DNA from 4 places in the Lutibacter sp. A64 genome. Region 4 is predicted to be linked to each of the others. Evidence: riboswitches for the same ligand, from Rfam matches in the RefSeq annotation. Region 4 holds a riboswitch; each other region holds the start of a gene.
The links. A riboswitch is a leader RNA that binds a small molecule or an ion and turns the genes downstream of it on or off. The one in region 4 is predicted to bind cobalamin.

Region 1 (2,209 bases), 1.5 Mb from region 4:
TTTTTACATTTTGGTGTGCATTTTCCATGGCATAACTAAAATCTGCTAACTCTAACATTTTTAAATCGTTGTTATAGTCTCCAAAAACCATGGTTTCTTCTTTAGCAATATTTAATTCTTTTTGAAAAATATTTAAAGCATACCCTTTATTTGCATTATTATGAGAAATATCTAGCCAATTTTTACCAGAAACAATTACTTGTAATTCATTTTCTAATTGTTTTACTGAAGGGTAAATGTAAGTTTCAGAACATTCAAAATGAAAAGCTGCAATTTTAAAAAAGGTATCATCTGTAACTTTGGTAAGATCATCAACCAATGTGTATTCAGAATAATAGTTTTTAAACATTGAAATAAAAGCTTCGTTTTCGGTTTCTATATAAGCAGCTTTTTTTCCGCAAAGTACTATTTGGGCATTTTTTACTTTTCTAAGAATCTCAATGCTTTTTGAAATGTATGCTGTTGGTAATTCTAACGTAAATAATTCTTTATTTCCGCGCATAGCAAATGCACCGTTTTCAGCAATAATAGTTATTTCATCTTGAATACTTTTATCAAATCTATCTACAATACTAAAATATTGCCTTCCGCTTGCAGCAATAAATTTTATATTATTTTTTTTAAGCTGCTTGTATAGTCCTAAAAAATGATCACTTATTTTACTTTCTGAATTTAGTAGCGTTCCATCCATATCTGTAACTACTAATTTTACCTTTGAAAAATCCATATTCTAAATTTGAAAAGCAAAAATAAGATTATTGTAACGATTTAGGATTAACTTAATGTTGTTAAAAAAAATAATTATAAAATAATAAAACCAAAGCGCTCAGATTGTTAAGAGATAATGTTGAAAAAACACTTTTTTACGCTATTAATAAAATAAAAATAAGGCGTTAAATATAAAGAGTTTTTTATCTTTGTAGCGCATTGGTTTAACTATGCTTTTCGGTATAGTTAATTAAGAGGGAATCAGGTGAAAATCCTGAACAAACCCGTTACTGTAAGTTCCATGCAACATTTTGACAGGTCTATAATTTTAGGCCAATCTTTTGCCACTGTCTCTATGATTTTGAGATGGGAAGGCGGTTCAAAATGGGAATAAGTCAGGATACCTGCCACTGTGTATAATTTTAGAGCTTTCGTGGAATAAAGCTTTGAAGCCAGATGCAGATCATCAAATTTTCATTTGATTTCATTTTTTCCATTAAAGTTATTTGATAACGATCAAATAGTTTTTATGTTTTTATGTAACAAAAGGCTTTTATGCCTTATCAGTGTTGGTGTTTTATTACAAACATTAGGTTTGTTGTTGAACCCAATTTATGCGCAAAATAAATCTTCAGAAGAGAAGGTTAATCTAAAACTTGATTCTATTAAAAGAATTGCGTTAGATGAGGTTGTTTTAACTGCAACTAAACGTAAATTTAAAATAGCTTCACCTATGCCAGCTCAAGTTTTATCTGGGCAGCAATTAGAGAAAATGAATAGCTTATCTGTTGCAGATGCTATACGTTATTTTTCTGGAGTGCAGTTAAAAGACTATGGAGGTGTTGGCGGAATAAAAACAATTAATGTAAGAAGTCTTGGTAGTGCTCATACTGCGGTTTTTTATGATGGAATGACTGTTGGGAATGCTCAAAATGGTCAAGTAGATTTAGGGAAATATTCGCTAGATAATATAGAATCTATTTCACTTTATAATGGTCAAAAATCATCTATTTTTCAACCTGCTCGTGGGTTTTTCTCTTCTAATACATTGTTTTTACAAACCAAAGTTCCAGATTTTTCAGAAACAGAAAAAACACATTTAAGAACAACGTTTAAAACGGGTTCATTTGGACTTTTTAATCCCGCGGTATTTTTTCAACATAAATTATCGGATAAAATATCTTTATCCGCAAGTGCTGAATGGGTAAAAGCTGACGGGGAATATAAATATAGGTATAGTAAAGATAATGGATATGATACTATTGCTGTTCGTCAGAATGGAGATATAACCGCATTACGTAGCGAAGTGTCTTTACACGCAAAATTAAAGAAAGGTGGACGAGCAATGTTAAAGGCATATATATATGATTCTGAACGAGGCTTGCCAGGAGCCATTGTTGCTAACAGATATGAACATGTGCAACGGCAATGGGATACGAATTTTTTTGTACATGGCTCGTTACAAAATTCATACTTCAATAAACACGAATTACTTTTCAAC
Region 2 (2,209 bases), 380 kb from region 4:
GGTAAATAAAAAACGAATTTCCTTCACTTAATTCTGTTGCACACATTTCAGCAAATTCAGAATCAACAGGTTTTCCATCTTTTACCAACATTGCAGCTGTAACAACTGGAAAAGTTAATACCGCCTTTTCTCTTTCGGTATTAAACCATTTCATAAAAAATTGCTGTAATTTTTTTAAACTCTCCCATTGTGGTTTACTCATATCAGGAAACACAAATTCGCCAAATAAACTATCAAAATATTTTTCATCGTATAGAGAAACATTCCAAAAAACAGACTGATAGCCTCTTGCTGCCGCAGGTTGATTAATAGCATAAACAGCATGTTGTAAATGATTTGAAACTGTTTTGGTGTTTGTAGTTAAATAATCATTTCCAAAGTCTTTTCTAGCAAAATAATCGAAATACAATAAAAACTCAACTGTTGCTAACGCACCAGCAAATTGAGAACTGACAGCAAAAACAAGATTGACAAATTCACCACAATAACTCTCTAAATGTTGCGGAGCTTTACTTTCTCCTCCCAATTTTGTCAATCCATCAAACAAAAAAGGATACATACTTATAGAAGTACAATAAGGTTTTAGTGAAGTTTCATCGTGCACATATATTTCGTGCGATTCTATTTGTCGAATATATTCGTTAGATAAATCCCTACCAAAAAGCTGTTCTATTTTATTTTTCACCAATTGCCTATTTATCTGAATATTAATATCTTTATTTAATTCAGCTTCCATAGTGGCAATATTTTTTGAAGATACATTTGCATTTGCATCCATTTTAGAACCATCAGCTGCATTATTAGCATTGATATAATTACTAATAAAGTTAATTTTTTTAGTTACTTGTTGCTCGGTTAATCTTATCATAACTTATTATTTTTGAAATAAATGATTTAATAATTTATTTGATTGTACTTCTTTAAATTTCTGATTGGTTGTTGGTGCATCTAAACCACCTAATTCTTGAATCCACTTACCTGTTTTTATAAAGCTTAAGTGTTTTAGTATATTTTCATCTACTTGTTCTTTTCCAGTATAAAGACAGGTTTTATAGCCTTCATTCTTGGCATAATTAAGGTAATTAATCAATGTATTTTTATGCCATTCTCCTCCCATAAACAATACACAACTGGCTAACCCTTTATAATTTTTAAGCGTATTCTTAAAAACTGTTTCTGTAAGCTGCTTCCCATTGCTATCTTTCCATAATATAGGAGAATGACAGCCTTTACAAAACAAATTACAGCCGCAAATACTAAAGCAAATACTAATTTCTCCAGGTACTTCTTGTAATACTATTTGAATGCTCGAATAATTCACTATTATCAAGTTATATCCGTAATAATAAAAAATTAATCATTTACAGATTGGTTAATAAATTGCCAAAAGCTAAGATTATTCAAAAAAAGAATATTCTATGCCATTCACTTTTCTCCCGAAAGCTTGACATTAAACTGAGATTGGTAGGTCTTCTGACTTGTTCTAGTTTTACGTCTTCCCATTTTAGTTAAAACAGTGACAAAGAGTGTAAAACCCTAATTGAACTTACAGCTGCGGGAACAGTTCAGGTATTTCACCTGATTCCCTTTTAATCAAATACACCGTTGAGGCATAACAGAACCAAATTCTAGGTTAAAATTAATCAAGAAATATGTTGAAAAACTAATTTTTAAAATATGTTATTAAGATAATTATTAACAATAAAAAAATCCAAATAAAACGAACTACGAAAACCATAAAAATTAGCTTATTTTTGTGCTATGCAATTAAAATTAGAATCAAAATTTAAACCAACTGGAGATCAGCCTGAAGCTATAAAACAACTTGTTGCAGGTGTAGAATCTGGTGAAAAATTTCAAACATTGTTAGGTGTTACAGGTTCTGGAAAGACATTTACTGTAGCCAATTTAATAGAAAAAGTTCAAAAACCTACATTGGTTTTGGCTCATAATAAAACCTTAGCAGCTCAGTTATATTCAGAATTTAAGCAGTTTTTCCCTAACAACTCCGTTGAATATTTTGTTTCTTATTACGATTATTACCAACCTGAAGCCTTTTTACCTACAACAGGTACTTATATAGAAAAAGATTTATCTATAAACGAAGATATTGAAAAACTTAGAATTAGTGCCTCCTCTGCCCTACTTTCTGGAAGACGTGATGTAATAATTATTGCCTCAGTTTCGTGTATTTACGGTATTGGAAATC
Region 3 (2,209 bases), 1.4 Mb from region 4:
CCAAATTCATTTTTAATAATTTTAGAAAACGCAGTTCCAGTACTTAAATCGCTATCTGTAGTTACATCTGGAAAGTAGGTATAATCTTCATTGATTAAAGCTGTTTTTGTATTGATAAAAAACTTGTTAAACACACCATTATACTCAAACATTAACCTTAACGTTTCATCTTTATATTTAGTTCTACTTTGCGTGGTTTCTAAAATAGAAAAATGACGTAAACCATTAAATAATGAAGAGTATAATTTAAGTTGTTGTTTTGAATTAAATTTATAAGCTCCATTTAAAAAGGCCGATTTATTATAGAATTCTCCGTTTTCATTTTTTTGATTGGAATTGGCATATTTATAATCGTTATCAGAATCAAAATAAGCTAAACCACCATTAACATTTAAATTTGAAGTTGAAGTGCTTGCTTTTAGACCAATTTCTTTAGTGTTAAAACTACCATAACTGGCATTTACAGTTAGTTGATCTTGTTGCTCAAAAGAAAAATTATTATTTAAATTTATACTTCCACCAATAGTTCCAGTTCCAAATTGTGTGCTTCCGCCTCCAGGCCTAATAACAATTTCATCAAAACTAGCAGTACTAATTGTATTAAAATCTGTTTGACCTAAAAATTGAGAATTAATATTTATTCCATTCCAAACCACAGCTGTTTGCTGTGCCGTGGTTCCTCTAAAAGAAGGTGAAGAAACCATTCCTAAACCATTTTCTTTAAAAGAAATGGACGTTTCAAAATTTAAGACTTCTGTTAATTGTGGGCTATAATTTTGAATTGTTTTTTTAGATAAAATAGTTGTTTTTTGACCGATAGATTTTTCTATTATTTTAACAGATTTTAGATAAACAGTATCTAAAGCTTCAGCTTTCTTTTCTTGCGAAAACAATGCGAAACTATAAAAAAACACAACTAAAATTAAAAAATATCTCATAATTAAAATGTTGTTTCTCCCGACAACTAACTTGTAATTAAGTTGTTATTTTCTGGCAGGTCTCCTGGCTCGCGTCTTTTTGTTAACCTTCCCACACTTTACAATGCAGTGGTTATTTTGAAGTTATGTAACAAAAAGCATCTTTATAAAAAGACTTAGCTTACAGTTGCGGGAACAGCTTCTGAATTTAACAGAATTCCCTTTTAATTCACATTTAAAAAATAAATGCAAAACCAAACATGCAGCAAATATATAACTAAATATTAATCTATCTACGTTTAATAAACCTAAATTTAGCCGAATTTCGCATCAACCTATACACTTCTTAATTTAAAATATATGTACAAGTTAACATTTGTAGTTAATAAAATTTGTATATATAAATTATGAGATACTGAGACAAGCTCAGTAAGACGTTTAAGTACAATTTGCTTTAAACTTTAGAAAGTTATTAAAAAATAACCGCTACAAAAAATCTAGCTTTTCTTATTTGCTAATTGCCCACAAGCGGCATCAATATCTTTCCCTCTACTTCGTCTAACGTTAACAATTATATCGTTCATTTCTAAAATGCTTATATAATCGTCTATTGCCTGTGGATTTGCTTGTTGAAACTCACCATCGTCAATTGGATTGTATTCAATTAAATTAACTTTACAAGGCACATATTTACAAAATTTAACCAAAGCATTTATGGCTTCTTTTGTATCGTTAATTCCTTTCCAAACAACATATTCGTAAGTAACTCTGCTGTTTGTTTTTGCATACCAATATTCTATAGATTCTTTTAAATCTGTTAACGGAAATGCTTTACTAAAAGGCATTATTTTAGACCTAACCTCATCTATGGCAGAGTGTAATGAAACTGCTAAATTAAATTTAACTTCATCATCTGCTAATTTTTTTATCATTTTAGGAACTCCTGAAGTAGAAACCGTAATTCTTTTTGGAGACATTCCCAAGCCTTCTTCTGAAGTAATTTTTTCTATAGATTTTAATACATTGTTATAATTCATTAAGGGCTCTCCCATTCCCATAAAAACAATGTTTGATAATTTATGATTGTAATACAATAAACTCTCTTGGTTTATTGCTGCAACTTGATCGTAAATTTCATCGGGATTAAGGTTACGCATTTTCTTTAAACGCGCCGTTGCACAGAAGCTACAATCTAAACTACAACCAACTTGGCTAGACACACAAGCTGTTGTTCTGCTTCCAGTAGGTATTAACACAGATTCTACCACTAAACCATCGTGTAAACGTACAGC
Region 4 (2,209 bases):
AAATGCTGTTAGATATGACAAAAGTTTACAAAAAGGTATGTATTTTTACCACGGAATCTTAACTAACAAATCTGTTGCAGATTGGTTTAATATTCCTTTTAGAGATGTAAATTTATTATTTTTATAATATGACTTTTAAACAACGATTGCCATACTTTTTAGGCGGATTAATTATAGGAACCATTATTGTAGTATTTATTTGGGGTAAAAAAAATACTACTTTTGATTACGGTCCAAATGCACGTGTATTAAAAAATATTAGAGCTAAAGAACGTATTTTTTCAGAAAATGCATTGACTATTTTAAATACCAAAAAAATTGATACCGCATATATTTCTCAAATCCTAAAGAATGGAGATGTAGATTTAGCTCATAAAATTAAATTAGACAGTTGCCTATATCAATATAATATCAAAGGAATTGATAGCCTAAAAAACATTACACTTACAGTTATTAATTGTGAATCTAATGCTATTATTAAAGCTATTAAAGTTGAATAAAACCCAAGTTTAAGTAGCTATTTACACAAAATAACACCTATTTAAAACAATACTTCACTATACTTTTAAACATAACTAATTGACACTTAACACTACTTAAATTGTTTCTTTTTTATTATATCTAAAAGGAAATTAATTAGGAAAAAAACAATTAACTTTGCGGCGTTTTTAGGTGACTTTATAAGTTTAAAAGGGAATCAGATGAAAACTCTGAACAGTACCCGCTACTGTAAATTTCACAGGTGATTTTTTCACCGAAATGGCTTTACCACAACCACTGTTTTTTTAAATGGGAAGGTAAATAAAGCTGAAATCAGTCAGGAAACCTGCCTAAATACATATTAAATATCAAAGCTTTCGGGAATAAAAGCTTATGGTACGTTATTGTATACTACCATATTTATTACCTAAGGTTTATATTGTTGTAACCATATAAATTAACAAATAAAATGAAACTTAAATTAATTTTCAGTATAACGCTGTTTACACTTGTTTTTATGTCTTGTTCTGAAGACAATTCGCTATTTTCCCCAAAAATTTTAGTTCAAAAAACAAATTACCAATTAGATTTTGAAGAAGCAATAGTATTGAACCCTGAAATAGAAAATTTAACAGAAACTACTATAAATTGGTTTCTAAATGATGAAATTGTATCAACTGAACCAACATATACTTTCTTATCAAATTCAATTGGTGAAAACGAATTAAAATTAGTTGTTGAAAATTCAGCAGGTAAAGAAACCTTAATATATAACATCCGTGTTTTTGGAAAATATGCCGAAGGTGTTTTTATTGTTTCTGCTTCTTCTGAAAATGATAATGGAACTGTTGGATTCTTAAAAGATTCAATATTTACATCTAAAGTTTTTCAACTAGAAAATCCAGATAAAACATTAGGAACCGATTTAATTAGTGGACAAATTTCAGATAATAAACTTTACTTCGTTTCACAAAGTGGTGCTAACTATATAACTGTTACAAATGCTGAAACTTTAAAACTTGAAGAAACTATTTCTACTTCTGAAGCTAGAAATCCAGCATATATTTCACTAGTAGATAATGATAAAGCATATATTTTAAGCGCTTACAGTAATACCAGATTACTTTATAATGTAGATTTTACAAATGCTGCAATTCAAAATAAAATAGATGGTATTTCAGATGTTCCTGCTATACAATCGGCTGTTTTAGCTATAGAAAATAAATTACTTATTGCTGATGGAAATTCAGTAAAAGAATTTGATACAACTACTGAGTCTGTAAATGAAATACTTACATTTTCAGATAATGTTTCAGGAATTGTTACCGATCCAAATAACAATATTTGGATTGCTACAGAAGGTAGAAATGAAGAAGCTACATTTGTAAAATTAAACGCTGATTTATCTATTGCAGAAACCGTAAAATTAGGTACTGATGTAAAATTATATCGTAATGGAATGTTGACTTCAGCTAATTCAAAATATTTTTATTGGCAAGAAACTTCAACAGGAAACATTCATCGTTTTGATAGCGAAAATAAAACTCAAGAATTATTTATAACACCATTTAATTACAACCTGTTTTTTACTACAGCTCTTAAAATTCATCCTAAAACTGGAGACATTTATTTAGCCGGTGTAACAGACTTTTTTGATATGAGTAATAGTGTAATGCTAATTTTTAATGAAGAAGGCGAAGAATTAAATAAGTTTGAGAACATAGGAACT

Region 1: linked by a shared signal. The riboswitch ahead of MKD41_RS13690 (TonB-dependent receptor) and the one ahead of MKD41_RS03415 (DUF5074 domain-containing protein) in region 4 are both predicted to bind cobalamin.
Region 2: linked by a shared signal. The riboswitch ahead of nrdG (anaerobic ribonucleoside-triphosphate reductase activating protein) and the one ahead of MKD41_RS03415 (DUF5074 domain-containing protein) in region 4 are both predicted to bind cobalamin.
Region 3: linked by a shared signal. The riboswitch ahead of MKD41_RS14305 (TonB-dependent receptor plug domain-containing protein) and the one ahead of MKD41_RS03415 (DUF5074 domain-containing protein) in region 4 are both predicted to bind cobalamin.

What each region holds. Positions count from the first base shown of each region.
Region 1 is NZ_CP092487.1:3,345,320-3,347,528, forward strand. Features, by position in the region: gene MKD41_RS13685 (HAD family hydrolase) at 1-727, opposite strand, end outside; cobalamin riboswitch at 912-1,134, shown strand; gene MKD41_RS13690 (TonB-dependent receptor) at 1,238-2,209, shown strand, end outside.
Region 2 is NZ_CP092487.1:1,234,936-1,237,144, forward strand. Features, by position in the region: gene nrdD (anaerobic ribonucleoside-triphosphate reductase) at 1-868, opposite strand, end outside; gene nrdG (anaerobic ribonucleoside-triphosphate reductase activating protein) at 875-1,321, opposite strand; cobalamin riboswitch at 1,447-1,642, opposite strand; gene uvrB (excinuclease ABC subunit UvrB) at 1,762-2,209, shown strand, end outside.
Region 3 is NZ_CP092487.1:3,505,145-3,507,353, reverse strand. Features, by position in the region: gene MKD41_RS14305 (TonB-dependent receptor plug domain-containing protein) at 1-938, opposite strand, end outside; cobalamin riboswitch at 976-1,191, opposite strand; gene rlmN (23S rRNA (adenine(2503)-C(2))-methyltransferase RlmN) at 1,415-2,209, opposite strand, start outside.
Region 4 is NZ_CP092487.1:858,787-860,995, reverse strand. Features, by position in the region: gene MKD41_RS03425 (alanine dehydrogenase) at 1-127, shown strand, start outside; gene MKD41_RS03420 (hypothetical protein) at 129-500, shown strand; cobalamin riboswitch at 654-848, shown strand; gene MKD41_RS03415 (DUF5074 domain-containing protein) at 950-2,209, shown strand, end outside.